DNA from 4 places in the Paenibacillus sp. JNUCC31 genome. Region 4 is predicted to be linked to each of the others. Evidence: riboswitches for the same ligand, from Rfam matches in the RefSeq annotation. Region 4 holds a riboswitch; each other region holds the start of a gene.

Region 1 (7,832 bases), 290 kb from region 4:
GTTCGTTAGGGGCTGCCTGTTCGCAATGTTAATTATTGCACTCCTGACATACATAGACCGTAAAAAAGAAGTGACCCGCCACAGGTTGAGGGCCTGACGGGTCACTTCGTCTTAAGATGCTGTAATTGGAGGAATACCCATCGCAAATGCTGTGCAGGAGTAGCCATTGGCCTGACTACTCTTATTTGTTTTTACTTATATTCATATTATTATGCATCTGTTAGACAATCAACCTATAACTGATAAACATATATTGAGTCGCACTTCTTGTTCTTTAAGAGTAAGTGTGCGCACCACGTACCCAAGTTAAAGCCGCTCTTCTCCGCGATCACGGAGAGGAACGGCTTTTCACTATGTCAGGCTGTCCAGATTGCGTTGTAACGACGCCTAGGAGCGTGTCCGGTATTCCTCTGCCTTTTCCTGCATGCCCGCAACCACGGCCTCATTCTCGGACAGTCCCTTGTCCACGGCAAAGGCACGAATATCTTGCGTTATACGCATGCTGCAAAATTTTGGCCCGCACATGGAGCAGAAATGGGCTTCCTTGGCCCCTTCGGCTGGCAGCGTCTCATCATGATAGGACAGCGCTCGTTCCGGGTCCAGTGACAGGTTGAACTGATCCCGCCAGCGGAACTCAAACCGTGCCTTGGACAGCGCATCGTCCCGACGCTGGGCACGCGGGTGGCCTTTCGCGAGATCGGCGGCATGAGCAGCGATCTTGTAGGCAATAACCCCTTCCCGTACATCATCCTTGTTGGGCAGGCCCAGATGTTCTTTTGGCGTAACATAACAGAGCATCGATGTGCCGAACCAGCCGATCATCGCTGCACCAATCGCTGAGGTAATGTGGTCATATCCTGGTGCAATATCGGTCGTCAGCGGTCCCAGCGTATAGAACGGCGCCTCCTTGCAGATCTCCATTTGCAGATCGACATTCTCCTTAATCTTGTGCATCGGCACATGTCCCGGACCTTCGATCATCACCTGCACATCATGCTTCCAGGCAACCTGCGTGAGTTCACCAAGCGTAGCCAGTTCAGCCATCTGGGCTTCATCATTGGCATCGTAGATGCTTCCCGGGCGCAGTCCGTCCCCTAGAGAGAACGCCACGTCATACCTTTTCATAATTTCACAGATTTCTTCAAAGTGGGTATACAAAAAATTCTCCTGATGATGCGCAAGGCACCATGCTGCCATAATGGACCCACCCCGTGACACAATGCCGGTCATCCGTTTGGCGGTCATTGGAATATATCGCAGCAGCACGCCGGCATGAATCGTAAAATAGTCCACGCCCTGCTCTGCCTGCTCGATGAGCGTGTCTCGATACAACTCCCAGGTCAGTGCTTCAGCTTCGCCATTGACCTTCTCCAGCGCTTGATAGAGCGGCACCGTGCCAATCGGCACAGGTGAATTGCGGATGATCCATTCCCGGGTAGTGTGAATGTCTCGACCTGTGGACAGGTCCATCACCGTGTCCGAGCCCCAGCGCACGGCCCATGTCATCTTCTCCACCTCTTCCTCGATGGAGGAGGATACAGCAGAATTTCCGATGTTAGCGTTGATCTTCACGTGAAAATGACGCCCGATCAGCATCGGCTCACTCTCCGGATGATTGATGTTCGACGGCAGGATGGCCCTGCCACTCGCCAGCTCCTGCCGCACAAACTCCGGCTCCACCCCTTCACGAATGGCGGCGAACTCCATCTCAGGGGTGATCATTCCCTGCCTTGCATAATGCATCTGGGTCACGCAGCGCCCAGCCTGTCCCCGCAGCGGTTTACCACGCAAGCCCGGATACTCCTCGGCTCCAGCTCGCTTCCCGCCCGGTTTCAATCCGTTATCCTCCGGTTTTACCATTCGTCCCTGGTAGGCCTCAACATCTTGACGCTCCGTAATCCAGCGGGTACGCAGCGCGGGCAACCCTGCCCGGATATCGGCATGAAATCCGGGATCAGTCATTGGTCCGCTCGTATCGTAGACACGCAGCGGCTCGTTATGCTCCACCCCTTGGGGAGTATTCGTGTCATGAAGGGCTATTTCACGCTCCGGTACAGCAATGTCCGGTCGTGAGCCCTGAATGTACACTTTGCGGCTGCCCGGGAAGGGCTGAACCCGTCCGGCCGCACCTGTACTCTTTTCCAACGGCTGATCCTGCTCGTCTTGTCCCATCGTTCTGTTCTCTGTACTCATCGCTCTTGTCTCCTCCTCATTGGTAATCGACTGGATTGATAGCTCTGCGCACAGTCCTGGATCATCCACAACACAGAAAAAGAAAGAGCGGTCATACACCAGAAGATAAGGACATCACATTCCAAGTAATACAGACATTCGGGGCAAAAAAAACTTCCTCCCCAACGCTCGCCAACCACTCTTGGCACTTGTCCAAAAAGCAGCTCTGGTATCGTCTTCCGCCTGTATACGGTATATAAAAAAGCCGGTTCCCAAGGGAACCGGCCTATGTCCATCACCACTCATGCAACTCATTCAGGCTCCAGAGCGGAGTCCATCCATAAGTCACATATGTGGTGTTCGTGGTCGTATCGCCGATTACTTCCCTACGCTGGTATGATCCAGATCAGGTGCAAAGGGTCCGGAATCTCATGCGATTCCGTCTCAGTCCGGACAATTCGGACTCCCCCAGTAACGTTAACAAGTTGCAGCATATACGCTGCAGATCCATATTCAGTTATGCTGGCCTGTGAGGCCGTCCATTACAGAGTAGCGTATCGAAATAAAAAAGACAACCTTTATATTCCAGAAATCTGAAATCAGGACAGCATAAGTCCCATCTGTGTGGCAGCTTCCTTCAACACAGGTGCATATTCGTGCAAGGTCTTCTGGGACAGGCGGCTAACTGGGCCGGATAACGACAAGGCGGCAGCGATATTACCTCTGCGGTCCATAATAGGGACAGATACGGCTGCTGCTCCCGGCTCACGTTCCTCATAACTCGTTGCGTATCCATGTTCACGAATGTCACCCATCTGTGCAAGATACACTTTGGGATCGATAAATACAGGCCATTCCGGCCCATTCATCAGATCTTCACGGTCCTCTTCGGTCGCAAAAGCCATCAGCACTTTGCTGGACGCTCCCACGGATAGCGGCAGCCTCACTCCCACCGGAGCCACACGGCGAATCGCTTGATCACTCTGCACGGCTTGAATCCGAATCCGCTCACTGCCATCACGCAAATACAAACTCACCGTTTCGCCCAGCCGATCTCTTAGCCGCTCCATCGCAGGAAGGAGCAGAATGGCTGGATCATCGCTTCGAGACATATGTGCAGACAGCTCCCATATACGTATGCCGAGTCGATACTTCTCGGTTGCTGCATCACGGATGACGAATCCTCGTTCCTCCAAAGTTGCCATCAGACGGTGGACTGTACTTTTGTGCAGACCGATCTGGCTGGCAATTTCCGTGAGTCCCAGATCACTACGGGTTGTAAAACATAATAATATATCCAGCGCCCGTTCTACAGCCCGGACGGTTAACTTGCGGTCTTCCATGGATGTTATCCTCCTCATGTTTCATCACATGAAACTCGGTTACATAAATTATATGAGAAACGGTCTCATCTGTAAACCAAAAGCGCCAATATGGAATAGGGAGAAGTGTAAATATTTTCTTTTTATAAATATAAATCCCCTGCAATTTGCACCCTTAGGAAATGTTAACCATATATCTTCAGAACTATATAACAATTGCGTAACAAATGCCTCCAATCAATTGACTTTGACTATATTGGAACATACGATAAAGATATATTAAATTCAGATTTTGCTTCATAAGTAGTCAGAAAAATCATTTATCATTATCATTTATCCGCTCTGTTCGTCTCGTTGTTATCTTCATTTGATTTTAAAAGGAGGGGCAATCATGTATCAGACATCCCAGAGCGAAGCCCCGCTGCAAACGAAAGTGTCCGATCTGCCCTCTTCGTTATCACCGAGGCTGATCCGGTTCAAACATATTGTCGTGGCGTTATTGCTCTCCGTTGTATTTTTTCTGCTCTTTTGTTTCATTGCACTACACGGGTATATTGCCTGGGTATTATCCAATCCAACTGTGGCGCCCGTCTTCTCCAATCCCATGCAGGCCAAGAACATGAAGTATCAAGACATCACGTTCCCGGCAGCTGACGGCAGTCGAACGATGCAGGGCTGGTATATCCCAGCTGACAATAATGCGAACAAAACGATCATATTCAGCCATGGATATGGTGCGAATCGTGAGGAAACCTGGGTTCCGATGTATGATCTGGCCCATTATGCTCACCAGCTCGGATTTAATGTGGTGATGTTCGATTATGGCTTCGCCTCCCAGGTGAACAAGGCCGTCGCTACAGGAGGTAAAGCCGAGTCCCAGCAGCTGCTTGGTGCCATTCAATTTGCCAAGCAGCGCGGAGCTCAGGAACTTGTCGTATGGGGCTTCTCCATGGGTGCCGGTACGGCCCTCCAGACTGGACTTATTACCAAAGATGTGGATGCGATGATTCTGGACAGCACATTCCTGCTGGAGCCGGATACACTGTACCACAACATCCATAATCAGATTGATCTGCCGCGTCAGCCTACGCTGGAGATTATGAACCTGCTGTTCCCGATTCTGAACGGAACCGGATTGCAGCAAATTCCGTATCAGGAAGTGAAAAAAGAAGATTATCCTTTCCCGATCTTCTTCATCCATGGTACCGAGGACGAGAAAGCCCCTTACCCTATTGCGGAGCTGCTCGCTGCCAACCAGACCAATCCGTATTCCGATGAGTGGATTGTGGACGATGCGCATCATGAGCTGATCTTCCGGGAGCATCCGAAGGAATATCTGCGCCGTGTCTCCACATTCCTGAGTCATGTGACGAAGACAAGCAGCGATGATGTGGATAATACCAATAGCGGAGAATCGTGATGATTCGGTAATTGAAGAGCCCTTAGGGGCTCTTTTTTTTATGTACACATAGGACAACATGCCGGGAGAATATACTCTTGGGACGTAATTAAAGACAGCTCTAGCTTGTACATTAAAATGGAGCGAACCGGGCTAGCCAATTTTATTTCTGCTGTTGGGTCTGAATTTGAATTCAATTTGAATGGAGGTTCACCGTATATGAATTGGTATGGATATGGGCATCTGCTGCCTCTGCGGGTACTCGAAGAGATCCGTTTCTGGAAAGAGCAGGAGAAGGAGCATACGATCGTTTTGCGAGCACTGGTTCCTGAGCTTGAGTCCTCTTATGTCAAGCTGCTTGAAGAATGGGAGGCTACCTTTGCAAATAGTGAGCGAACGGCAAATCAACTGCTGAAGCAGCTCCTGCCAGGAACTCACCCTCCAGCCCCCTACATCATCCGCTGCATCGAACAACTGATCGCCGCCTCCTGCTCACAGTCACGGGAGTTCATTAGACAGTTGTATGTCCTGCTGGAGCAAAGTACCGCCGTGCAGGCTGTGCCACTCGCCAAAGTGGTTCTCCTGCATTTCATTCGCGAATCCGAGTATTTCCTGGGGGTGCTCGATACGCTGAAGCAGCCTGGAGTTATGCGGGATTTGGCGGCTGACCCATCTTTTTCACTGGATCAGATTCTTCAAACCTCGGGGTACCCGTCAGAACCCAATCTACAGAAGTTCCCGCCATACGAGTCTGGGCAGTCCAATCGTGAAGCAACGGAAGATCCTTCGCCTACCGTTGGAAAATTGAACCCTCATCCATCGGAGCAGGCACAATCATCTGCGGCTGTTCAGTCTGGTCTTCCAACTACAGAGGGTTCATCCACCTCTTCGACAGCGCCGGTCAAGGAGAAGCCTGTTCCCATCGGTGGACACACTCTCCCTCCCCTGCCCTATGCTTATAACGCCCTTGAGCCCCATATTGATGAGATGACGATGCGCATTCACCATGACAAGCACCATCAATCCTACGTGGACGGACTGAACACCGCAGAGAAAAAACTGGCGGAATCGCGGAAAAAGAATAACTTCGAACTCATCAAACATTGGGAACGTGAACTCGCCTTTAATGGTGCAGGCCACTACCTGCATACGATCTTCTGGACGGTCATGAATCCCAAGGGTGGAGGCAAACCCTCCGGTATGCTCTCAGAGCAGATCAAGCGGGATTTCGGCAGCTATGAAGCGTTCAAAAATCAATTCACCGAAGCTGCCAACAAAGTGGAAGGCGGTGGCTGGGCCATGCTGGTCTGGAGCCCACGGGCGCACAGATTGGAGATTCTGCAGGCGGAGAAACACCAGAACCTGTCCCAATCCGACATCGTCCCACTCTTACCACTCGATGTATGGGAGCATGCCTATTACCTGAAACACCAAAATGAACGAAAAAAATATATTGAGAACTGGTGGAATGTCGTGTACTGGCCTGCTGTGGCAGAACGTTACGAGACCGCACGCAAGCTGTTGTGGCCGCCTTACTGAGAATTAAACATTCGGAAATATGCCAAAAAAGAGATATCTTTCAGCCGGATGACTGAAAGGTATCTCTTATATTGAAACTCGCAAAAAAAAGCAAGCCTCTTGATCCAAGAAGACTTGCTTGTATCAGGATAATTCTATGAACTTCACGCCATTAAGAGGCGCAACCCTCACAGGCCACATAGTTGTCGCCAACCTGTTTGCTAATCGCGATCAGATCGCCCAGCTTGATATCTTCTTCACCTGTAAATTCAAGATCCGCGATACGGGCAACGATCAGGGCAGCTGCTTCTTCCTTGCTTGTTGCCATTTGGCTGAATTCAGACTTTTCGCCTGTGGAAATGACCTCATATAAATACGTATATCTTAATGTTTCCATGTAGACACTCTCCTTTCGAAATCACATCATATCATCTCTATTACCCAATTCCAAGTCCAAGCTTGTGAACCTAATCGTAGCGCAGCTTCATCTGCTCGGCTGTGAGTCTTACGGCTTCCTGCTCCACGGTCAACACTCGGTTTGTCTCTGCCAGGGGATACCGCTGCCGCAGTGTGCGCACCAGCGATGCGGTATACGCCGCAGCAGAAGGGACACCTGCCAGTTCCTGCAGACTCGCCATCGTTCCAGGCCGGACATCGGGATACCCTTCGCTTGCATCGCCTGCTGCGTCCTGATAGAACTTGCGAACGTCTGCTGCCAGTTGGTCTCCTTGTCCTTCCACGATGATAAAAGCAGTAATAATATAAGCCTTGGCCTGTCTGCGCTGGGCAATTCCACAGAATTTCAGACCTCCCACACTGACATCATAATCACCAGGACAGAAAGCACCTTGGATTTCACCCGTCTGTGCCTGACTCGACCATGGTGTTAGCGATTCGGCGATCAGTGAAGCCATCTCCCGGAAATCATCATGAATATTGATCGCACGGCCCGGATTGGGCAAAATTAAAGACACGTTAACCACCCCTGGATTCAGCGGAACTGCTGCACCACCGGATGGACGAACACAGACCGCCGTTCCCATGTCTCTAATGCGTTCCATGGCTTCTACGGCATGTGGCAGCCTCCGATCCCGCAGCCCCGCTACAAAGGCATCTGGATGCCGCCAAATATGAGCAACAGGTAACTGCCCCTCCCCCACTCGGCGGCACATCACTTCTTCCCAGGCAAATGCTTCAAGAACGCTGCTTCCGTGGCGCAGCAATGGTGTCTCCCAAATCTGTAGACGCAAGGACGGGTGAAGCGGCATTGGTTGCTCTGCTCCCGGCGATCCGGGTTGATCTGAATTGGACGGTACACTCATATAATGATAGCCTCCGACTAAACTAATCTGGATAAATTGAAGTAATAGCGTGATCCTTATGTAGCACCTGGTGTGCATGCAAAAGTAATATATAAATAA
Region 2 (7,832 bases), 520 kb from region 4:
TCTGGAGCGAATCAACAAATTCAATGATTGGGCGCGGGCAAATAAGGATGAATGGGCTCAAATTACAGCAGACAACACCCACCAGCCTGTGGAACAAGCGCTTAAAACCTACACCGATGGAGAAGCACAACGGTCCTCACGCATTGTTTCAATATCCGACGAGGCCATCCAGTCCGAACAGGACGTAGCGGATACGTTTCAGCAAGCGGGTATTTTTGAGCAGGCAGTAGACGTGAGCCAATTCTGGAGCGACGCTCTTAGTGATCAGCTTCCAGCTCCTGGTAGCCAATAACGAACGAAGCAAGGAGGTATGTATAACGTGCGTTCTAACACTTTTAACCGGGCATGGTTTAACCAATGTCTTCCTTTTGTTGTACCACTGCTCATTCTGGCTCTGTGGCAATGGCTCACTGCGTCTGGAGTCGTTGCAGCCAATATTTTGCCCCGTCCCGCTCAGGTACTGGAGGCCTTCTTTCGTCTGCTTCGTAACGGTGAGTTGCTGAACAATATAAGTATCAGCGCCAGGCGGGCTTTGGGAGGTTTCGTCATCGGGGGAGGTCTGGGTTTCCTGCTGGGTGTACTGAATGGCATTTCCTCTCTTGCGGAAAAGATCGCCGACTCCTCGGTCCAGATGATCCGTAACATTCCGCATCTGTCCTTGATCCCCCTCGTTATTGTGTGGTTCGGGATCGGTGAAGAAGCCAAATTATTTCTCGTTTCCCTGGGCGTATTCTTTCCGGTATATCTGAATACGTTCCACGGCATACGGTCGGTCGATCCCGGTCTGATTGAAATGGGCAAAGTGTATGGCCTCAGCCGTTGGTCCCTTTATAAGGACATTATCCTGCCTGGTGCGCTGCCTTCCATTCTGGTGGGTATTCGGTACGCACTTGGCATCATGTGGCTAACACTTATCGTAGCCGAGACGGTTGCAGCGGATGCGGGGATTGGATATATGGCGATGAACGCAAGGGAATTCATGCAGATGGACGTGATTGTCTTAAGCATTCTGCTCTATGCCCTGCTGGGCAAGCTGTCTGACACCATCGCCAAATGGCTGGAACGGCGCTGGCTGCGCTGGAACCCGGCTCTATCCCGCAAGTAATGTGAAGGAGCGTGAATTTATTCATGAGCACAAGTCAGATCAGTCCTTTTCTGCAAGTGGATGGGGTTCAGAAATCGTATGATCAGCGCACGATTCTATCCGACATCAACGTCAGTGTGAGACAAGGGGAATTTGTAGCCATCGTTGGACGAAGCGGTTGTGGCAAAAGTACGTTGCTGCGTCTGATCGCCGGGCTGGAAGCCCCCTCTTCAGGTAACGTTATGCTGGGCAATAGAAAGCTTGGCAGTACCGCACCCGAGACAAGGTTTCTGTTTCAGGAGGCCCGGCTGCTGCCTTGGAAATCCGTGCTCGACAATGTACGGTTGGGCATCCCCGACAAGAACAAGGAAGATGCACGCCAGTCGCTTCGCAATGTAGGACTCGGAGAGCGTGAAGGCGACTGGCCGGGAGTATTATCGGGCGGGCAAAAACAACGTGTCGCTCTGGCACGCGCACTCGCCAGTCATCCTCGCTTACTGCTGCTGGATGAACCGCTGGGTGCATTGGATGCTTTAACCCGGATTGAGATGCAGCAATTAATCGAACGTTTGTGGGTAGAAGAAGGGCTGACCGTCATTTTGGTCACTCATGATGTCAGCGAGGCGGTTGCACTTGCTGACAGGGTACTGTTAATCGAGGATGGTCATATAACGATGGATACCCGAATTACGCTGGAGCGGCCACGCGTTCGGGACAGCGGGTTTGCTCATTTTGAAAACCTGATTCTTAATCGGTTGTTGACTCCTCCACAAGAAACAGCACAGCAGATTGCCCAGAAACAGATATCATTCTCGATCTAATTCCACTGGAAAGAAGGTATGATCATGCAATCCCTTTCACCCATTCCCTCTCCTCCTGTCAAAGACCTGTTAAATCAAATTCCAGCCTATACACCTGCCAAATCCATGGAACAGATTCGGCGGGAGTTGGGACTGGAAAGTGTCGATCGACTCGCAGCGAACGAGAATCCGTTTGGCTCTTCTCCCTTGGCTGCGGAAGCAGTCCGATCCCTGGGCTCCGATCTTTTGGCACAATACCCCGACGGTTCCAGCCAACTGTTGCGTGACAAACTTGCGGAGCGGCTGGGTGTGCGTACCTCCCAACTGGTATTTGGCAGTGGATCGTTCGAGCTACTGACCCTTACCGCCCAAGCTTATCTTAATCCCGGCGAGGAATCACTCATTCCGGTGCCCTCCTTTAACTGGTATAAAGGCGCTACCCTGCTGGCAGGCGGTGTTATTCATGAAGTGCCTTTGGTCAACCATTCGCTGGACCTGGAGCAATTCCGGCAACGGATCAATGCTTCAACCCGAATCATCTGGCTGTGCAATCCGAATAATCCGACCGGAACCATTTTCACGGCAGATGCCCTGCTTGGTTTACTTGAACATGTTCCCTCCCATGTCGTGGTTGTCCTGGACGAAGCGTATTATGAATTCGCGGAAAGCGAAGATTATCCGGATACGGTTAAGCTGCTGGAACAGTACAATAATCTGATTATTCTGCGGACCTTCTCCAAAATATATGGGCTGGCCGGCCTGCGAATCGGATATGGCATCGGGAATGAAAGCATCATTGAAGGCATTAACCGGGTCAAGCTGCCCATCAGTCTGACAGCCACATCCCAAGCCGCTGCTTCGGCCAGCCTGGATGATCATGAATTTGTCTCTCATTGCCTGCACTACAATCGTCAGGGACGGGAAACGTTAATGCAATCCTTTGATCAGTGGAAATTACCCTACATCCCTTCCGAAACGAATTTCATCATGGTGGATCTGTTACAGGACAGTGGCCCCATTACCAGAGAATTGTTGAACCGAGGCATCTCTGTTCGCGGCGGTGCCGAATTCGGCATGCCTACCTGGCTTCGGATTACGATTGGTACACCTGAGCAGATTGCCCGTTTGATCCGTGAGCTGGGCGCACTCATTCCCTAGTCGGTATATGACTTCTTCCCTCATTCATTTATCTTCCTCACCACGACCTGCCTGATCAGGCTCTTTACATTCCGCTTCTTTATGATATATGCTGAGTACACAACTGCATATCTTGAACATTACACTAGGGGAGCCTTGCGGCTGAGACGAATCGAACGATTCGGACCCTTTGAACCTGATCTGGATCATACCAGCGGAGGGAAGTGGAGCGGCCTTTCAGTAAGTGGATTTTTTCATGTTGATGATGAAATTTAATGTGAATTGAACTTACAGACCCACTCATTTCTCCGGAAATGGGTGGGTCTTTTTCGCGTTCTGCGGGCAGATCAGAAGGTGTAATTAGAGATCCCGCAGTTTGCTGTTTGTTTGATAACGAGGAGGAAAGGAAGCGAGAAAATGGGTGACGACATCACCATTCACAACATGAGCTATGCTTTCCCGGGAAAAAGGGATTCCCCTGTGCTCTCCAATGTGTCGATGCGTGTAGCGAGAGGAGAATTCGTCTCGATCATCGGCTCCAGCGGCTCCGGTAAAAGCACCCTCTTCAAGCTGCTGGCAGGCTTGCTTGAGCCCACCCACGGAACCATTGAAATTCCTTGGGTTCAAGAAGGAAAGCGACTGGGCCAGGTGGCCTACATGCCACAAAAGGACCTCCTGTTATCCTGGCGAACCGTCATGGAGAATTGCATGCTCCCCTCCGAACTTGCTTCAGGGCGGCAGGATAAGGCAAGGATGCGAGCGGACATTCTCGCTGGGCTCGACAGATTTGGCTTATCCGGCTACGCGCATGCTTACCCGGACGAGCTGTCGGGTGGCATGCGCCAGCGTGTCGCGCTGCTTCGTACTTTGCTGACAGGCGGCCAGCTCATGCTGCTGGATGAACCATTCGGCGCACTCGATGCCCTGACCAAACGGGAGATGCATCGGTGGCTGCTGGAGCTGTGGGAAAGCCTGGGCAAAACCGTGTTGTTCATCACGCATGACATTGAAGAAGCCCTGCTGCTCAGTGATCGGATTATCCTGTTAACTCCAGTGGGCCAAGGCCAACAGCTGCAAGATATGGAAGTACCTTTGCCGCGTCCAAGACATTCGGACATGATCTACGAACCGACTCTCGTTCAGATGAGACGATTACTGGAGGAACAATTGCATGCGAGACGGTAACTTGAGAGATAGCATGAAGCATAGCGTAAGAGGTTGGCTTGCCCGTTATGGTCTGTTTCTTTTGCTCATGATCTTGCTGCTTGCCCTCTGGGAGTGGATTGTGCATATGGGATGGGTGCCTTCCTTCATCATTCCAGCCCCGACGGCGATTGCCAGTTCGCTGTATGAACATCGCCACCTTCTGCTGGCTACACATCTGCCCGCTACCTTGATGGAAGTTGTCGTTGGTTTTGGCTTGTCTATTGGTGCCGGAATTGCACTTGCAACAGGTATGTATATGAATCGGTCGATTGAAAAAGCGTTATATCCCTTCATCTTGATCAGTCAGACGATTCCGTTGATTGCCCTGTCCCCCGTCTTCATCCTGTGGTTTGGCTACACGCTGTGGAGTAAAGTTGCGGTGGTATTCCTGATCGCATTTTTCCCGATTGTAGTTAGCACCTACGATGGACTGCGCCAGGGTGATCCGGAGCAGCGTGAATTGCTGCGGACGATGGGGGCCAGCAAGTGGGATATTTTTCGCAAACTCCAGATTCCGCTTGCCCTTCCCTCCTTCTTCTCGGGACTAAAAATGTCTGTAGTGTACTGTGTGGTCGGTGCAACGATCGGGGAATGGCTCGGTGGAAGCAAGGGTCTCGGTTATTTCAGTCGCAGAATGTCGAGCAACATGAACACGGATGCGATGTTCGCCGCTATTGTGCTGTTATCCCTGCTTGGTATCGCCCTGTTTGTACTCATTGCATGGATGGAGAGAAGATTCGCTGCACCACGTCATGCAGGTAGAAGAAAGGCTGGATAACTTTCGGAGGTAGACCTGACGGGACAGGTTTATCTTACTTAGCGTCTTCCCCTTACTATCCGCTGGGAGGCCATAGCAGCACATCGGTTTCCAATCACCGGTATGTAGAATTTTATGAATTTCATAACAGATAACAAGGAAGAAACGAGGAACTTTACGTAATGAATAATAAGCATATATATTCCCTGCTCCCTCTCCTGCTCATAGCTCTGTTGCTGATCGTTAGCGGATGCAGCAAGACGGGCACCAACACGCCTGCTACGGATTCAGCTTCCAATACCAAAGATACAGAATCATCTGTGACCGAAACGTCAGTAGATTCCAAAGACAAGCTATCCATCATGCTCGACTGGTATCCGAATGCAGTGCATTCCTTCATCTATGTAGCTCAGGAGAAAGGATACTTCGCGGATCAAGGTCTGGATGTTGATGTTCAAATGCCTGCCGATACCAATGACTCACTCAAACTGGTTGCTGCCGGAAAAATCGATCTGGCGCTGAGCTACCAGCCGCAAATTTTGCTTGCGCGCGGGGAAAACATTCCTGTACGTTCCATTGCGGCCGTCGTTCGGCATCCACTCGTGCATCTATTAACTGAAGCAGACGGTAAAGTGAAGTCGCCTAAAGATCTTGAAGGATTGACGGTCGGCTATTCCTCAATTCCTCTGTATGAGGCAATGGTGCGTACCATGATCAGCCAGGATGGAGGTAATCCCGACAAGATGAATCTGGTAGATGTGGGATTTGACCTGATTCCTTCCCTGGCTTCCGGGCAGGCAGATGCCATTATGGGCGGTTTTATTAACCATGAGCAATTGATTCTGGAAAAGGAAGGCCATGCCATGAAATCGATCAATCCCGTTGATTACGGCGTACCTGATTATTATGAGCTGGTACTGACTGCAAGTGACACGGGTATTGAATTGAAAAAGAATCAGCTTACCCGGTTCATCAAAGCGATGCAGGAAGGACAGAAATATGTGACAGAGCACCCCGAGGATGCGCTGAACATTCTGCTCGCGCATGAGAACGAAACTTCTCCACTTGACCCGGAGATCGAAACCAAAAGCCTGAATATTTTACTGCCACTGATGAATGAAAAAGGTCAGCCGTTTGGCGGGCAGGACGCCTCTTCTTGGAAAAACGTACGTGCATGGCTGGTTCAAAGTGAATTGATTCCCGGTTCCGTGAAGGCTGAGGATGCTTTTATCAACTTGCAGGGCGAGTAGACATCGGTTGCTGGATCAGATCAAAGAAAATCTTAAAGTAGGAAATTCAATGCTGGAAATTGCCACATGAGTTTCTTCGGTATTCAATAACTGTACAAAATTTCTATAGAATATATGGATTTTTTATTAAGTAGATGAATTATTTATCTAGTCTTTCTATATGGACATTGCAGCTATCCGAGAATGACCTTTAACTCATAACTCAATCATTTATGAAAATCCTGCTACCCAACAACCTTGAAAACTTATGCGTATAAGGGTAACCCTGCCTGCTTTTGTTGATTAAATTGCTTATTTATAAGGAGGAACTCATATGTCTTATCTGGAACGTGTTCGTACACAAAATCCACTCGTTCATAACATTACGAATATTGTCGTTGCTCCGTTTACGGCCAACGGTTTGCTCGCACTAGGTGCATCTCCCTTTATGGCCTATGCGCATGAAGAAGTGGCTGATGTCGCCAAAATTTCGGGAGCAGTTGTATTGAACATTGGCACTTTGGACGAACGGGTAGTTGAAGCGATCCGCCTGGCTGGTCAATCGGCGAATGCAAATAATGTGCCTGTGGTGCTCGATCCGGTTGGCGCTGGCGCAACCGCCTATCGTACAGAAACCGTTCAGATACTTGTTCGTGAGCTTCGCCTCACGGTGTTGCGCGGCAATGTGGCGGAAGTCGCTAATGTCATCGGCGAGCGTTGGAACATCAAAGGTGTGGATGCAGGTCAAGGTGAGGGAGATCGAATCGGAATAGCGGAACGTGCAGCACAAAAACTCGGCTGTGTGGTCGTCATTACCGGACGCGAGGATGTCATTACGGATGGGCAAACGACGTTCCTGACGAGTAATGGACATGTCTTGCTCACCCAAGTGACTGGTGCAGGCTGCTTGCTCAGCTCAGTAATCGGTGCTTTTGCAGCCATAGCAAAACCGGGTGAAGACTTGCTGAGCAGTGTTGTGGAAGCTCTCGCCTTCTATGGCGTTGCAGCAGAGATTGCGGCGGAACGTACCGCTGACCTTGGACCGGGCAGCTTCCAGATCGAATTGCTGAACCAACTGGCCCAAGTAACACCTGACATTCTCGCGCAGCGGGCACAGGTTCGCCGGATTGATAGAGGTGCACAATGAGTATTGCGCAGGCTTTGACGATTGCAGGTTCCGATAATGGCGGCGGTGCCGGAATACAGGCCGATCTAAAGACCTTTCAGGAGCTTGGTGTATATGGCATGACTGTAATTACAGCTATCGCTGCCCAAAATACAACCGGTGTGCAGGGCGTCTTCCCTATCTCATATGAAGGTATTGCTCAACAGCTGGATTCGACCGGTGATGATTTTCAACCTACAGCAGTGAAGACGGGTATGCTCTATAGTGCCGAGATTATTCGACTGGTTGCCGAGAAATGGCAGCAATACAGCTGGTCCAATCTGGTCATCGATCCGGTTATGGTTGCCAAAGGCGGCGCTACTCTGCTACAACAGGAGGCCGTTCAGGCTCTAATTACAGAGCTGCTACCTCATGCCCTGATCACGACACCGAACATCCCGGAAGCTGAGCTTCTTACTGGAATGTCTATTACCAATCTGAGTCAGCGCGAAGA
Region 3 (7,832 bases), 3.5 Mb from region 4:
GCAATAGTTCTGCTGGATTATGACGGTTATTATATTTTGGCGAAAGAAACTGAAATGACAGGAAACCTTGAAGATTCATTCCGGCACGTGTGGAGCCCCAAGAAACCTTATACATATTCTGATTCAAATGGCAGCAGTATTAACTTCACGCTCGATGGGTATGTGTATGCCTATGATGCAAGCTTGGGCAAATGGGTAGAAGGCTTCCAAAAAGAACTGGCCTCCAGCACGCAAATCCCTCTTCTTCAAGATGCCGAGCTCTTTGAACAGGTCAGACGAAGCCGGATCGTAACAAGTGTGCAGGAAGATTTGGCTGAGGTTATCAACAGGCATAATGAGTTTGCAAGAAGGAATGGTGTTTCCTACACCTTCACCATGCCTTTGATTTCTCAAGAGGATTGGTACAATACAATTAGTGATACAGGACTTATGGCCTTTATTCAGGGGGTACCTGTAGGGAATGAAAAGATTAACAATTATGCCATCGGTGGTGGCAGACTGGTGAAGAAAACAGCAATTATTGGCGGAGTTGATCCGGCAAGTGGAATCAAATATTATTATCCCTCCACATGCCGCAATGGTTACAGGGCCGGAGAAGTGTTTACAGATGCGAAACAAGCAGCAGCTCAAGGCTATTTTGAGTATAAGTGTTCCATAAATTAGGGCAGTTTGTTTGTAATATGAAAGTGAGGTTGCATGAGATGTTTACATTACTTTCAGAAAAGGCGATACCTGTGATAAAATAAGGTTTCGGAACGATAGTAATGTCCAAATAGATAGGAGCAACCTCATCTTATGAGTTTATTGTCAGTTGAGAACGTGAGTCACAATTTTGGCGACCGCACGTTATTTAAAAATGTTTCTTTTCGTTTACTCGCCGGAGAGCGTGTAGGCCTTGTTGGTGCAAATGGTGTGGGCAAGTCCACATTGATGAACATCCTTACCGGGAAATTGTTAAAGGACGAAGGGAAGGTTGAATGGACCCCAAAAGTTCGCTATGGATATCTGGATCAGCATACCAAGCTCACGCCTGGAAAAACGATTCGTGATGTGCTCAAAGAGGCGTTCCTGCCCTTGCTTGAGTTGGAAAAAGAAATGATGTCCATCACGGATCAGATGGCAGACGCCGATCCGGACAAGCTTGAATTGTTGCTGGAAGAAATGGGTGACATTCAGGAACAATTAGAGCAAGGTGATTTTTATCTGATTGATGTGAAAGTGGAAGAGATGGCGAATGGACTTGGCTTGTCCGCTATCGGTCTGGATCGTGACGTGGCCGCGCTTAGTGGTGGTCAACGTACGAAGGTATTGCTTGCCAAGCTCTTACTGGAGAAACCAACGGCTCTTCTGCTGGATGAGCCAACGAACTATCTCGATGTGGAACACATTGAATGGCTGACGCGTTACCTGAAGGATTACCCGTATGCGTTTATTCTGATTTCGCATGATACGGAGTTTATGAATGAGGTCGTTAACGTTATATATCATCTGGAATTTGCCAAGTTGACGCGTTATGCAGCGAACTATAACAAATTCCTTGAAATGGCCGACATGAATAAGGCGCAGCATATTGATGCTTATGAGAAACAGCAGGAATTTATCAAGAAGCAGGAAGATTTCATTCAGCGGAACAAAGCCCGCGCTTCCACTTCCGGTCGTGCCAAGAGCCGTGAGAAGCAGCTTGGCAAGATTGAACGGATCGATCGTCCAGACGAAGCAGCCAAACCCACATTCAAATTCAAGGATGCCCGGGCGAGCAGCAAAACCGTCTTTGAGGGTATTGATTTTGAAATTGGATATTCATATGCATTATTGCCCAAAATGACGATGACGATTGAGCGTGGTGAGAAAATTGCCATTGTTGGGTGTAACGGTGTAGGTAAATCAACTCTGCTGAAGACCATCCTTGGGAAAATCCCGCCAATCAGCGGTAAGACATTCTTGGGTGACTATCTGGAAACAGCCTATTTCGAACAAGAAGTACGTGCAGGTAATATTACTCCGATCGAAGATGTGTGGAATGAATTTTCTCATCTGACACAGAATGAAGTCCGGGGCCATCTCGCACGATGTGGATTGAAAAATGAGCATATCACCCGTCCGCTTAACGCGCTTAGTGGTGGAGAACAGGCAAAAGTTCGTTTGTGTAAGCTTCTTATGCGTGAAAGCAACTGGATTTTATTCGATGAGCCGACCAACCATTTGGATGTGACAGCCAAAGCAGAGCTAAAACGCGCCTTGCAAGAATTCAAGGGTACCGTGTTGCTCGTATCACATGAACCTGAGTTCTATGAAAGCTGGGTAACCAAAACATGGGATGTTGAAGCTTGGTCCGAGAAACAATAGTATGTATCTTCGAACCTCGAACAAGATCAGCTACTTTTATAACTACATCAACCCTAAGCATGAATGAACAACGTAATCAATGGAAATGTACGGTGACAAAAAAAGGTGTCTATGGTAACATAGGCTACAACTTCATATGAACACTAGGGGGGCCGCACGATGCGGCTGAGATGGAAGAATTAGATTCCGGACCCTTTGCACCTGATCTGGATCATACCAGCGTAGGGAAGTGGCCGTTTCAGCTAATGACAAAGTGAGCAATTATCGTTGATTTTATTGCGATGTTGCCTGCAGTGTGAAACATGCATATACACATTGTTACAATTATGGGTTCCGTAGTTGTTATGCAGTGAGTAACCGTATGCAGCAGTCATTCAGTTGATCCATGAATACTAAATTCGTGGCCACTCCCCTGCGGGAGTGGCTTTTTTTGTTGTTTATTTCAGCGTAATCATATGCAAGAGGAGGGCGAACAATACGGAAATCTTCCACGAACATGTAACAAGAGGATCATTCGAACTGCATGCTCTTTCACCAGGAAAAGGTGACATGAACTCTTTTGTGCATGCTGCCACGGATGTATGGCGCTGGGTCGATTATATCCACATTCGAGAAAAAAAACTGACCCTGGAGCAACAGATACAATGGGCCCAAAGCCTGAAAAAAAAGGGTGTTCCATCTAACCGAATCATCATGAATGGCTCAGATCAGCTGGCTAAACATGGGGTGTTTGGTGGTGTGCATTGGGGCCAAGCTGCTATTCATAGCTACGATAAGGAGCTGGGGAGAGTCGATCGGCTTCGCGTAGGGGTGTCGGTTCATTCTCTGGAAGAAGCAAAAGTTGCAGAAGAACGTGGGGCGGATTATCTATTTTACGGGCATGTGTACGCCTCACCCAGTAAACCGAATTGCGAGCCTAGAGGACTTGCTTCGTTGGCTGAGGTATGCACCAAAGTTTCAATTCCAGTGATCGCGATTGGTGGGATTGGAACGGAGAATATTGCTGCTATCCGAACTGCTGGCGCCAAAGGGGCTGCGGTAATCTCTACGATTTGGACAAGCAACAACCCGGAACTGGCAGCAGCTTCATTGCGGCGGGCGATCACGAATTCACAGAAGTATGCCGAACCAGGGAGATGAGATCATGAGAGAGGGAGCAAGAAGTATAAGGAAACGTTCAGGTTATCATCCAAGAGCAGTATCAAGGAGTAGAATTGGATCGGAAATTCGAGGCAATCTTCATGCTGAAACCATTATTGTAGGCGGTGGAGTGATCGGTTGTGCTATTGCATGTGAGCTCGCTACCCGAGGCCATGATGTTCTTTTGGTTGAGCGTTCGCGGATCGCTGGAGGAACTTCCTGTGCAGCTGCCGGGATGCTTGCTGCTGACAGTGAGAGATTCACTCATGCCGTTATGGCGAGGCTCGCGAAGGAGAGCAGAGAATTACTTCATAAACAGAAGGAACGAATCAGTTCACTTAGTGGAGTGGAGATGGGTTTGCAGCAATATGGGTTTATTACTCCCTTTCGTTCATACAGTGAGGTCAGCAATTACAAAAATAACAGATCTTCGAACTCCTCTGATGAACCTTTTTGGTGGGATCGTGTCTCTGTCCAACAGGAAGCATCATGGTTAAACAGGGATATCTATGGTGCATATTACAGACCTTCCGAGAGCGAGATCCTTCCTGTTAATCTCACGCAGGCGTATGTCAGGGCGGCTCAAGCCATGGGTGCAAGGGTTATGGAAGGCGTACAGGATGTCCGTTTGCATATAGATGTGAACGGAGTTCAAGGGATCCGAACTTCCATTGGAACGATGACATCGAAGAACGTCATTGTTGCAACAGGGTTACAGGGAGAAGAGTTGATGAGACATGCAGGGCTGATTTTGCCTGTTTTGCCTGTGAAAGGAGAGATTGCAGCGGTGCATTTCTCACCTCGCCACATCGGATACAGACCTGACAAAACGGTGTATGCAGATGATATATATATTGTCCCAAAAGCCAATGGGGAAGTGTGGCTCGGTGCAACCAGCCTTCCCGGAAGAACAGACACAAAAGTCTCGGTACAGGGGATTCAGAAGCTATTTACAGCTGCGACAAGCTGGGTGCCTGGCATGAAGGAAGCGCATTTTCTCCGGGCATGGGCGGGTGTTAGACCTTCGACTCCGGATGGATTGCCCTACATAGGGGCTTGTGAAAGTATTCCCGGGTTATTCACTGCTTTTGGACATTATCGTAATGGCATACTGCTTAGTGCGATTACGGGCAGCTTAATGGCTGATATAATCTACGGTAAAACTTCCGAAGCGTTGGGAATTCAGGACCTTAGTCCGGATCGTATGAATCGAAAGGAGATATTGCAGTGAATATCATTGTCAACGGACAAACCATGCAAATTGAAGATAGCTTAAATCGTGTGGACAAATTGCTCCATTCGTTTAATCTGCAAGTAAAAACCGTAGTGGTTGAATTGAATCGGCAAATTTTAACGAGGGAATACCATGAGACGACGGCATTAAGAGACGGAGATCGGATTGAAATTGTACATTTTGTGGGAGGCGGTTAACTATGTTGAAGATTGGGAATTATACGTTCGGATCTAGACTACTTCTGGGTACAGGCAAATTTTCGGATTTGGACGTGCAGAGCCAGGCGGTTGAAGCGGCAGGTACGGAAGTGTTAACGTTCGCTGTTCGGCGTTTGAATCTGGAAGATCGAAACAAACAACATTTTCTGGACACGCTGGATTTGAAAAGGTATACCCTGCTTCCCAATACAGCGGGTGCTTCAACGGCAGAGGAGGCAGTGCGAATCGCTGAACTTGCCCGGGCTTCAGGACTTTGTGATATGATAAAAGTAGAAGTCATCGGCGATGGAATCACATTGCTTCCTGACCCGATTGAAACGTATAAAGCATGTGAGATATTGCTTGAAAAGGGATTTACGGTACTGCCTTATATCTCGGATGATGTTATTTTGGCCAAGCGATTGCAACTACTCGGTGTACATGCTGTCATGCCTGGGGCTTCACCCATAGGGGCAGGGAGAGGAATTATTAATCCCTATAATCTGGAGATAATTATTGAACAAGCCGTCGTTCCTGTCATTGTGGATGCAGGGCTTCGAGCACCCAAAGATGCGGCTCATGCGATGGAATTGGGAGCAGACGGTGTATTGTTGAATACGGCTGTCTCCGGATCGGGAGACCCTGTGAAGATGGCTAAGGCCATGAGAATGGGGGTTGAAGCAGGCAGAATGGCTTATGAGGCAGGCATGATTCCCATTAAGCGTTACGCGGCAGCAAGTAGTCCGGCGGAAGGAATGGTTCATACATGACAAATCAGACACGACCCTCCGAGCAGGCAGACCGTTACTCCAGACAGGAACGGTACGCTCCGATCGGTAAGGAAGGTCAGGACAGATTGAGTAACAGCAGAGTATTAATTGTTGGTGCAGGTGCGCTTGGCACTGGCATTGCAGAGACACTGGTACGTTCAGGTATTGGCCACGTTACCATTGCAGATCGTGATTATGTGGAGTGGAGCAACCTCCAGCGACAACAGTTATATGTAGAACAAGATGCCATTCAGCGAATGCCCAAAGCGTTGGCAGCCGAGAAGCGTCTGTCTGACATTAACTCTACCGTTGAAGTTGTAGGCAAAGTAATGGACGTGAGAGTGGATGAACTGGAAGAATTGGTTCAAAGTGCAGATTTGATTATGGATGCAACGGATAATTTTGATACACGTTTATTAATTAATGACATGTCTCAGAAGTACCGCATTCCCTGGATTTATGGCGGATGTGTCGGCAGTTATGGAATTACCTACACGTTTCTGCCAGGAGAAACCCCGTGCTTAAACTGTTTGTTAGGTGAGGTTCCGTTAGGTGGAGACACCTGTGATACGTCAGGTATTATCCCTCAAGCGGTGCAGATGGTTACGGCAAATCAGACAGCAGAAGCCATGAAGTTACTTAGTGGCAATTCAGATGCCTTGAGACGCAAGTTACTGTCATTTGACGTGTGGAGGAATGAATACATATCCATTAACGTTGACGGTGCCAGAAAAGCAGATTGCCCATCATGTGGTCAAAAAGCTACATATCCGTACCTGTCTGCCTCCAATCTGGAAAAAACAGACGTGTTATGTGGCAGGGATACAGTCCAGATCCGCCCTTCACGCCAAATGAAACTGGATTTGCAACAAACGGCTGTTCGTCTGGAGAAACTGGATGATGGCAAAGTGGAAGCCAATCCGTTTCTGGTCTCTTTTACAACTGGAACGTACCGAATGGTCATTTTTCAGGATGGGCGGGTTCTTGTTCATGGAACAAAAGATACCGCAGAGGCCCGTACACTGGTTCACAGATATTTTGGTTGAAACATAATGCTCTGAGTCTGTTCCTTTGAGGAATGGACTTTTTCATTTTACGGCATGATAGACATACAACATTGCTGCGATGCTACGTGATAACAAGAAGAAATTGACCGTTAGCAAGGAAACCATGCAGCAAGCGTATAGAGACAGGCCGGGTGAAAAAATGAAAACATCCATGTTACTGGTTGGCAGCGGAGAGCAGGTTACAAATATTAAAGACGTATTTTGTGCTGAAGGATATCATGTTGAACTAATGGAATGGTCTGAATTGAAGCGTGGTTCCAAAATACCATTGACGGAACTGAGCATGATCATATTAGTTAATGAAAAAAATCAGGAAGATCAGGTGAAGGCTGGACTGGAATCGTTAGTACAGATTGGCGCGATTTCTCCACTTCTTGTTATAACTCCCAAGATCTCTCCTGAATTAATTGTGGAATGGCTAGACTATGGCGCTAACGATGTGATGGAAGAGCCAATAAATCGTAATGTGCTGATGGCCAGAGTGCGAAATCTGTTACGTGTGTTTGCACATGTCTCACAGGAAGATGAAGAAGTCATTGTAGTGCATGATCTAAAAGTGAATCTGCGTTCACGTCGAGTGAGCCGAGCAGGTGAATATCTAATGCTTACTCCGAAAGAATACGAATTGCTGGAATTTCTTGCCCGTCACGTCAACGAGGCATGTGCGCGGAGCGTCATTTTAAGAGAAGTGTGGGGATATGATTTTGCAATGGATACCAATGTGGTAGACGTATATATCAAACATTTGCGGGTAAAGGTGGATAAGGGGAGGGACATGAAATTAATTCATACGGTTCGTGGAGTCGGCTATATGCTGCATACCGAATAAAAGTGAGTATAAACCAAAAACCGGATCATGTTTTCCACATACCTCCAGTTTGGGGAGGGCAGTTTATCGGGTAAATATAAAAGGACCGGATCAATAGATCCGGCCCCACTCGCTTTGGTACATTTTTGAATTTGAACTACAATACGCGGCGAGCTTTGATATAAGTCTTTTTCCAGTGTCCCGAGTTCAAATCGGAAAGCGTTACACCAGGAGAACCGTACGTGTGCAGAACTTTTCCGTTTCCTGCGT
Region 4 (7,832 bases):
GCTTGTCCTATTTCCTCATCGGACTTGCCCATGTAGTTCTCGGCTCCATCCTGCCTGTTGCCCTTGAACATTATGGCAAGGATTACAGTCAAGGAGGAACGCTTATTTTCGCCCAATTTGCCGGGTTCCTGGGTGGGGTACTACTATCTCCGTGGTTGAATAAACGCTTTGGCAAACGAGGCGGTCTATTAATTGCCGCGGCCCTGCTTTGCATTGCAGAGTTATCCTACATGCTGCTGCCACCTTGGGGTTGGATGTACGTCATTGCTCCTGCAGCCGGATTCGGATTCGGGATGATTGAGGCTGTCATCGGTACAATCATCATTGCTGCAATTAAAGATAATACCGCGGTCGCCATGAGCCGACTCGAAGTGTTATTCGGTATCGGGGCCATGGTCATGCCGCTCATTGCCAGCGGTCTAATCTCTGCCGGATACTGGCGGCTGTCTTTCCTTGTGGTTGCTGTCTGTGCAGCGATGACCTTCATTTTCTGGGCCAAAAGTTCATTCGGTGAGCTGGACAGCGAGCTGAGTCGACGTAGCTCAGACCAGACTCCTGTACACGCTCACGCTGCTGCATCGCCAAATGGAACAACCCCTTCAGACGTTGAGCCATCTCGTTCAATCTATCGCGGGCGCAATTTGGCTCTTCTGTCTTTATTTGTTCTGTTTTTCTTTCTCTACGTTGGAACCGAAATGAGTCTTGCCAACTTCATGCCCGCCATTCTGATTGAGAAAATGAACATGAAGGAAGCAGGTGCTGCGCTTAGTGTTACCTGCTTCTGGATCGCCATGTCTGTTGGACGGCTGTTTGCCGGATATATTGCGGAGAAGTTTCAATATCGCGTCTACGTTCTGTACAGCTGCCTCGCGGCCGTTCTGCTATTGATGATTTTTCCGTTCACCAACCAGATCTGGTCCGCATTTTTAATCATTCTCTTACTGGGACTTGCACTGTCTGGCGTGTTCTCCATCGCCCTCGTCTTCGCCAGCAAAATGCTGCTTGGAACCGAAGAATCGACGCCCAGTATCCTGATTGCATCAGGTGGAGTTGGCGGTGCCATTCTGCCTTTGGTTACAGGCTGGAGTCTGGATCATCTGGAAGTTAACCAATCCGCATGGATGCTCGCCATCTTTGCGGTTGGGCTGCTTGTCATTAGCGTGATCACGTATCAATGGCAGAACAAACATGCGGTCGATACAGTGACTTAACAGTTATGTGTCGAGGCAAACCTGAGAATTAGAATCAGAAACAAAATACCTATTATAGAGATTGAGATGTCCACCGTCATGAATTGGCGGTGGACATCTTGTTTAGCGTTATTCTGTTCTAACGAACCTGGTACACGCTATTCATCTCCATTTCTGCATGTTTGAAATCTAACGAATCCTAGAGACGTTATTCTAGATAATTAGCTCCAAATCAAGCTCTCGTTGCAGTTTCTTAGCATAGTAACGCCGCTGAGATTCGTTAGATTTTTCGTTCCTTAAAAACCGGCCCAATAAGATGTTCTCGATTCGTTAGCGCTGTAATCATGGTAGAAAGTGTCCTATCTTTGCCTCAGATCACCTTTCATTAAAGGTGAGCATACGATCTATTTATTTGCACAAGATTACCCAGGAAATACTTTAGGCCCATCTGAATCACACACTTTTGTTAACGGCAGGCAATACAGATCCATTATCCTTGATGAATTTACCAAATACATATCGCACGAGTGGCCCCAGAATGATCAACTGATATGGAAGCGCCAGGCTGAAGTTACGAGCGATTGTATGAAGGTACGTACGGAGTATGGATGCCCCGTTTAATTGATCCGCGAGATATGCCGAGATCATTCCATACATGGACATGATCAGTACCATACCAATCACCATGAAAAATGACATGGCGAGCACACCCAGAATCTTATTGGACTTGTCGAAGGGCAAGGAGAATGCAATCTTTCTCGCTACAGGTCCGACAATGAAAGACTCCACCAAAAACGCGATGACAAAACATAATATGAACTGAAGTAATATCTCAAGCGGGGACATCTTGCCGAGTAACCCATTGTGCCATAAATTAAATGTCATCATGACGACGACCATCCCTGTGCACATCAGCATTCCAAAAACAATTTGTTCTTTCTTCGTTGTTGGCAATTCTCTCATCCTTTCTGTTTACCTTCGTAATTATAGAGATGACGAACCCCCTCACATAAGTGAACATTATGTGAACATTGCCGACTTGTCCAAAAATTAAAATCCTGTTTGACAACCCCATAGCACAGTCCTATGATATCCCTTAAAATGGTAGAAAATATTTACTCAATATAAGGAGGATTTGGATTATGAGTTTTCAAAAGCGCATTGACCACGTTGGCATTGCCGTTCGTGATCTGGAGACCACACTCCGTTTCTATACGGAGATTGTTGGTCTTGAATTGAAAGACCGGGTAACCCATACCAACGGCGTCATCCAGCTCGCCTTTCTCGGCTTCAACGGAAGCAACGAGACTGAGATTGAGTTGATTCAGGGATACAGCGACAAGCTGCCTTCCGAAGGAACAGTGCACCATTTTGCCATCCATGTCGATGACCTTGAGTCCGAGTACAACCGCATTAAGGCAACCGAGGCCGAGTTTATTGATGGAGAGATCATTACACTGCCCAACGGTTACCGTTATTTCTTCATTTATGGACCCGAGAAGGAATGGATTGAGTTCTTCCAGCGCTAAGAATTGGAGCTGACTATGTATAGGTGCATATGATGATTTTCAACCGGATGGACCCGCGCTGGAGGAAGGGATATGAGCGCGTATATTAGTCCGGCTGACTTGTGTAATTTGATGTTCAAAGCAATTACAGCTACAGATCTGGAGCCCTTCACCATACTGCATGGGATCTCGAATAATCGGTTTAAACGATTAAATCTCGAATCCACTCAGAAAAAGGTAGGCTATGAACCGAAAGCCGATGCTTTTGCACTCAGTCAGATTTCCTTATATGATTCTCCACGATAAAAGTTAAAAAATCACACATCGACAGAGGTCGTTATACGCATGTATAAGGGCCTCTTTGATTACTTCATACGTGCCCCTATCCAGTTCCTGACTGGACATGCATCGGCCTCTGGCCTATAATTACACCTAGTAATGCCCGTAACTTCATAGTTTCCCAGGGGAGTCGGAATTGGCCGGCTGAGAGTGTATCCCACCAAGATACTGACCCTTAGACCTGATCTGGATCATGCCAGCGTAGGAATCGGAGTATATCGAATTGGCCCAGCCTAGCCTCTTTGCTGAGTGCCACATCTCTAACGCCTGCACGCGTCCCGGAGTAACGGGGCGCTTTTTTAATGTTCTTTTACATAGCCAGAAGAGCTGAAAAAAAGACGTCATCCGGATCATAGCTGGTATAAATCTGTCGATTTATGCAAGAAGCTTGGATATGAAGCCAAGGAGTACCCCGCGCCACTGGCCGGACAACATGAAGGAGAGAAATGACGATGAGATGGCGTAAAATGATGGGCCTATTGCTCTTGTGTGTACTACTAGTGGCTGTGGCCGCATGTGGCGGCAAAGAAGCTGCACCTTCAGGAGAAAATGGCAGCAGCAGCACCGAAAACAGCAATGAAGGTGACAATGCAGCCCTCAAGGATATTAAAGTGGTACTGGACTGGACACCAAATACGAATCATACCGGCCTGTATGCGGCCGTAGATCAGGGTTTTTATAAAGCCGAAGGCTTAAATGTCGAGATTGTACAGCCAGGTGCCGGAGGCGCGGATACAATGGTGGCTTCGAATGAAGTGCCATTTGGCGTAAGTTATCAGGAGAGCGTGACCCAGGCCCGCACACAGGGCGTACCGCTCGTGTCCATCGCTGCAGTCATTCAGCATAATACATCCGGATTTGCCGCTCCGGCGGAACGGAACATCAAGTCTCCCAAAGATTTTGAAGGCAAAACCTATGGTGGCTGGGGTTCACCGGTAGAAGAAGCCGTGATGCAGTCCATTATGGAAGGCGAAGGCGCTGATGTATCCAAAGTAAAAAATATTAACATGGGCGATGCAGACTTTTTCACAGCTGTGAAACGCGATATCGACTTTGCCTGGATTTTCTACGCCTGGACGGGTATTGAAGCCGAGCTTCGCGGAGAACCCATCGACATGCTGTATGTGAAGGATTATTCCGATGCGCTGGACTACTACACCCCTGTACTCGTGACCAATGAACAGACGATTCAGAACGATCCCGAGCTGGTTAAAGCGTTCTTGAAGGCGACTTCCGAAGGATATCAATATGCGATCGAACATCCCGAAGACGCTGCCAACATTCTGATTAAGGCCGTACCGGATCTGGACAAGGACCTTGTACTCGCGAGCCAGAAGTGGCTGAGTCCGAAATATCAGGATGACGCACCGCGCTGGGGTGAGCAGAAGCAGGAAGTATGGCAGAACTATACCGATTGGATGTTTAGCAAAAAACTGCTTGATCAGCAGGTTGATGTATCCAAAGCGTATACAAACGAGTTTCTACCCCAATAAAAATTGTTTAAGTTTAACTTTTTTACACCAGAACGAAGAGTGCAGAACCCATCTGTAGAAACGAAGTGGTCGCCTTTATCCCCGGATTTCCCCCATGAGGAAAATGGAATCAAAAAATCCGGGGATAACAGCGATCGGAAGAGGGTACTGCAATCGAAGTGGTAAAGTGTAAAGCTGGTTTAACTCATGCAATTTAACTCGAAAGGAAACGTGATCTTTTATGGCAAGTACACTGCTTAGCATTCAAGTCATTCCCAAAACGCCAAATGGCGAAAATTCCTATCCTTACGTTGATCGTGCTATCGAAGTTATCCAGCAGTCGGGATTAAAATATCAGGTTAACCCACTCGATACCACGATGGAGGGAGAACTGGAGGAACTGCTTGAGGTTGTCCGCAAAATGCACGAAGTTCTCGTGGAAGCTGGCAGCCCAAGCATCATCTCACAGATCAAGATTGCCCATAGCCCGAGCGGCTTCAGCATGGACACCCTGACGGAGAAATATCGCTAATGCATGCCTATTGGAAAAGCGTATGGCCGCCCTTTGTGGCGGTTATTCTCTTTATAGCGGTATGGCAGGGAGCCGTCTCCCTGTTTCATATCGAGAAATGGATGCTGCCAGCGCCTTCGGACATCGCCCATGAAGCAGCATCCCAATCCGAGCGACTTGGCATGCATGCATGGGCAACAATTCAGCTGACATTGATAGGGTTTGCAGCAGGTACGCTCGTGGGATTACTGATTGCAATGGTGCTGCATTTGATTCCATTTTTGAAATCTGCACTCTATCCATTACTTATTCTTAGCCAAAATATACCGACCATTGCGCTTGCTCCGCTCTTGCTGATCTGGTTCGGATTTGGGCTGCTGCCCAAACTGATTACCATCATCCTGGTCTGCTTCTTCCCGGTGGCTGTAGCCGCCATGGACGGGTTGACCCGCACCGATGCGGCGATGATGAACTATATGCGCATGGCTGGTGCAAAACGCGGCCAAATTTTCTGGAAGCTCGAACTGCCGCATGCCTTGCCCTCGGTGTTCTCGGGGATTAAAATTGCCGCTACGTATAGCGTCATGGGTGCGATCATCGCTGAATGGATCGGTGCAGATAAAGGCATCGGCTATTATATGATGCTGCAAAAATCGGCCTATCGGACGGATCGTCTTTTCGTGGCCATCATGATTATTGTGGCACTGAGTCTGCTGCTCTTCCTGCTCATTGCGCTATTGGAGAAACTGCTCGTACGCTGGCGGCCGCAGAAGCGATAACTTTGAAATAAGCCCCATATAAAGGTTAGGAAGTGATGACGAGATGACAGCCGAACACAACGAGCGGGGAGCTGCTGCTGCTGCGCCGGATGCGGTTGTAACCACTCCAACGCATGGCGGAGGTCCTGAACATGGAGCCATGGCTATAAAAGAAAAAAACTCACCGCCAGCGCTGGAGGTATTGGATATACATGCCTCGTTCCGCGAGCGACGCAGTATATTGCCCGTGCTGGATAGCTTGTCCCTGACTGTGGAACAAGGAGAATTCGTAGCCATCGTCGGTCCTTCCGGCTGCGGCAAAAGCACCCTGTTTCACATCATCGGCGGCTTACTGAAACCGCAGGAGGGCCAAATCTTGATGAATGGTCAGGATGTTACGGGACAACGCGGCAAGATTAGCTATATGCCGCAGCAGCCTGCTCTTTTCCCATGGCGCACCATTGAAGACAATGTGCTGCTTGCAGGCGAAGTGTCTGCAGATGCACCACCCCGAGCTGAGGCGCTCGCCGATGCCCGGAAGTGGCTGGGAAGTGTGGGCCTCGCCGGGTTCGAACGAGCCTATCCGCATATGTTATCGGGTGGCATGCAGCAGCGGGTGGCATTTCTGCGCGCCCTGCTCAGTCCGCAGGAGTTGATGCTGCTGGACGAGCCTTTCAGTGCGCTGGATGCACTGACCCGCAGCGACATGCAGCGTTGGCTGCTCGATATCTGGGAACAGAACCGCCGCTCCGTGCTGTTCATTACCCACAATATCGAGGAAGCATTATTGCTTGCTGACCGGATCTATGTTCTATCCAACCGGCCTGCCACTGTACTGCACGAGGTCGATGTTCCCTTTGATCGTCCACGTCGCGAAGCGATCACGGAGGAGTCTGCTTTTCTTGAACGGAAACGGCAGATTTCCCAGTGGATGAGAGAAGAACAGCAGAAAACCCGCCTATCCAAATAGCGCGGGTTTTTAAGTTATTTTTTTCCTTAAATGGGTGATCCAACACACACCACTCTGCGTATCATTTGTAAAAGACAAAAAGGAGGGGCCCATCTCATGCATTCTACAGCCTTTGCACCCTTGATCGATGCCCATCTTCACCTGGACAAATATACATCCGACGAACAACAAGAGTTGTTAAACTCTTTCCCGTCCCAGCAGGTTGAAGCGGTTATCGCCGTTTCTATGAATCTGGCATCTGCCCAAGCCAACCTGGAACTGGCTTCACAGTACCCTCGCACCGTATATCCGGCCTTTGGTTTCCACCCCGAGCAGTCCCTTCCGTCCCTGGCAGAGCAGGATCTGTTCTTCGACTGGATCGAGAAGCATATCGGACGAGCTGCAGCCATTGGGGAAGTTGGATTGCCCTACTACAATCGGCAGGAAGCCGAACGGGCTGGACAACCCTTTGATCAAAGCGGCTATGTCGATCTGTTGGAGCGATTTATCCAGCTGGCGAAACGACATGGTAAACCGATCGTACTGCATGCTGTATACGAGGACGCCGATATCGCCTGTGATCTGCTGGAGCAATATCATTATCGCCGGGCTCATTTTCACTGGTTCAAAGGTTCGAAGCGGACCGTCCAGCGAATGGCTGACAACGGATACTTTGTCTCATTCACTCCTGATATCATATACGAAGATGAAATTCGCGAATTAGCTCGCCAGTATCCTTCCGAGCAGGTTATGGCAGAGACCGATGGACCTTGGCCCTTTGAGGGTCCTTTTCAGGGAAGAATGACACACCCTGTCATGACCCGACAGGTCATTCAAGCGTGGAGCGAAGTGACTGGTATGGGAACGGAGCGAGCTGCGCGTCTCTTTTATCAGAATACGAAACGCTTCTATGGTCTGCTTTAAGCGCTTAGACGTATCCATTTACCCTGACAACTCTCACGCCAAGGAAGCAAATTTAATCAGATTGGTGCCCAACCTCTTGCTGATTTCCCAACAAAAAAGGGGCAACACCCAAAAGAAGTCAGTCGGCTCCGGCCGAACTGACTTCTTTTTTTGGTTTATCATTAACGCTTCAAGAATCCTT

The links. Region 4 has a riboswitch for thiamine pyrophosphate ahead of JNUCC31_RS16935 (ABC transporter substrate-binding protein). Riboswitches for the same ligand answer to the same signal wherever they lie in the genome.
Region 1: another riboswitch for thiamine pyrophosphate. It lies ahead of thiC (phosphomethylpyrimidine synthase ThiC); the one in region 4 lies ahead of JNUCC31_RS16935 (ABC transporter substrate-binding protein).
Region 2: another riboswitch for thiamine pyrophosphate. It lies ahead of JNUCC31_RS19300 (ABC transporter ATP-binding protein); the one in region 4 lies ahead of JNUCC31_RS16935 (ABC transporter substrate-binding protein).
Region 3: another riboswitch for thiamine pyrophosphate. It lies ahead of JNUCC31_RS01450 (thiamine phosphate synthase); the one in region 4 lies ahead of JNUCC31_RS16935 (ABC transporter substrate-binding protein).

What each region holds. Positions count from the first base shown of each region.
Region 1 covers NZ_CP062165.1:4,185,867-4,193,698, reverse strand. Annotated here, with positions in the region: gene thiC (phosphomethylpyrimidine synthase ThiC) at 388-2,172, opposite strand; TPP riboswitch at 2,539-2,652, opposite strand; gene JNUCC31_RS18280 (IclR family transcriptional regulator) at 2,772-3,515, opposite strand; gene JNUCC31_RS18275 (alpha/beta hydrolase) at 3,886-4,914, shown strand; gene JNUCC31_RS18270 (Fe-Mn family superoxide dismutase) at 5,113-6,432, shown strand; gene JNUCC31_RS18265 (hypothetical protein) at 6,584-6,808, opposite strand; gene JNUCC31_RS18260 (lipoate--protein ligase family protein) at 6,879-7,679, opposite strand.
Region 2 covers NZ_CP062165.1:4,417,013-4,424,844, reverse strand. Annotated here, with positions in the region: gene JNUCC31_RS19320 (ABC transporter substrate-binding protein) at 1-292, shown strand, start outside; gene JNUCC31_RS19315 (ABC transporter permease subunit) at 320-1,105, shown strand; gene JNUCC31_RS19310 (ATP-binding cassette domain-containing protein) at 1,129-1,905, shown strand; gene hisC (histidinol-phosphate transaminase) at 1,930-3,042, shown strand; TPP riboswitch at 3,159-3,261, shown strand; gene JNUCC31_RS19300 (ABC transporter ATP-binding protein) at 3,439-4,206, shown strand; gene JNUCC31_RS19295 (ABC transporter permease) at 4,193-5,005, shown strand; gene JNUCC31_RS19290 (ABC transporter substrate-binding protein) at 5,167-6,234, shown strand; gene thiM (hydroxyethylthiazole kinase) at 6,548-7,360, shown strand; gene thiD (bifunctional hydroxymethylpyrimidine kinase/phosphomethylpyrimidine kinase) at 7,357-7,832, shown strand, end outside.
Region 3 covers NZ_CP062165.1:359,573-367,404, reverse strand. Annotated here, with positions in the region: gene JNUCC31_RS01460 (hypothetical protein) at 1-663, shown strand, start outside; gene JNUCC31_RS01455 (ABC-F family ATP-binding cassette domain-containing protein) at 796-2,346, shown strand; TPP riboswitch at 2,482-2,591, shown strand; gene JNUCC31_RS01450 (thiamine phosphate synthase) at 2,896-3,486, shown strand; gene thiO (glycine oxidase ThiO) at 3,491-4,717, shown strand; gene thiS (sulfur carrier protein ThiS) at 4,714-4,917, shown strand; gene JNUCC31_RS01435 (thiazole synthase) at 4,920-5,687, shown strand; gene JNUCC31_RS01430 (MoeB/ThiF family adenylyltransferase) at 5,684-6,733, shown strand; gene JNUCC31_RS01425 (winged helix-turn-helix domain-containing protein) at 6,813-7,583, shown strand; gene JNUCC31_RS01420 (C40 family peptidase) at 7,720-7,832, opposite strand, start outside.
Region 4 covers NZ_CP062165.1:3,894,492-3,902,323, reverse strand. Annotated here, with positions in the region: gene JNUCC31_RS16955 (MFS transporter) at 1-1,211, shown strand, start outside; gene JNUCC31_RS16950 (DUF2798 domain-containing protein) at 1,644-2,144, opposite strand; gene JNUCC31_RS16945 (VOC family protein) at 2,333-2,719, shown strand; gene JNUCC31_RS16940 (hypothetical protein) at 2,792-3,004, shown strand; TPP riboswitch at 3,151-3,263, shown strand; gene JNUCC31_RS16935 (ABC transporter substrate-binding protein) at 3,490-4,530, shown strand; gene JNUCC31_RS16930 (thiamine-binding protein) at 4,751-5,041, shown strand; gene JNUCC31_RS16925 (ABC transporter permease) at 5,041-5,799, shown strand; gene JNUCC31_RS16920 (ABC transporter ATP-binding protein) at 5,939-6,748, shown strand; gene JNUCC31_RS16915 (TatD family hydrolase) at 6,845-7,651, shown strand; gene nfsA (oxygen-insensitive NADPH nitroreductase) at 7,813-7,832, opposite strand, start outside.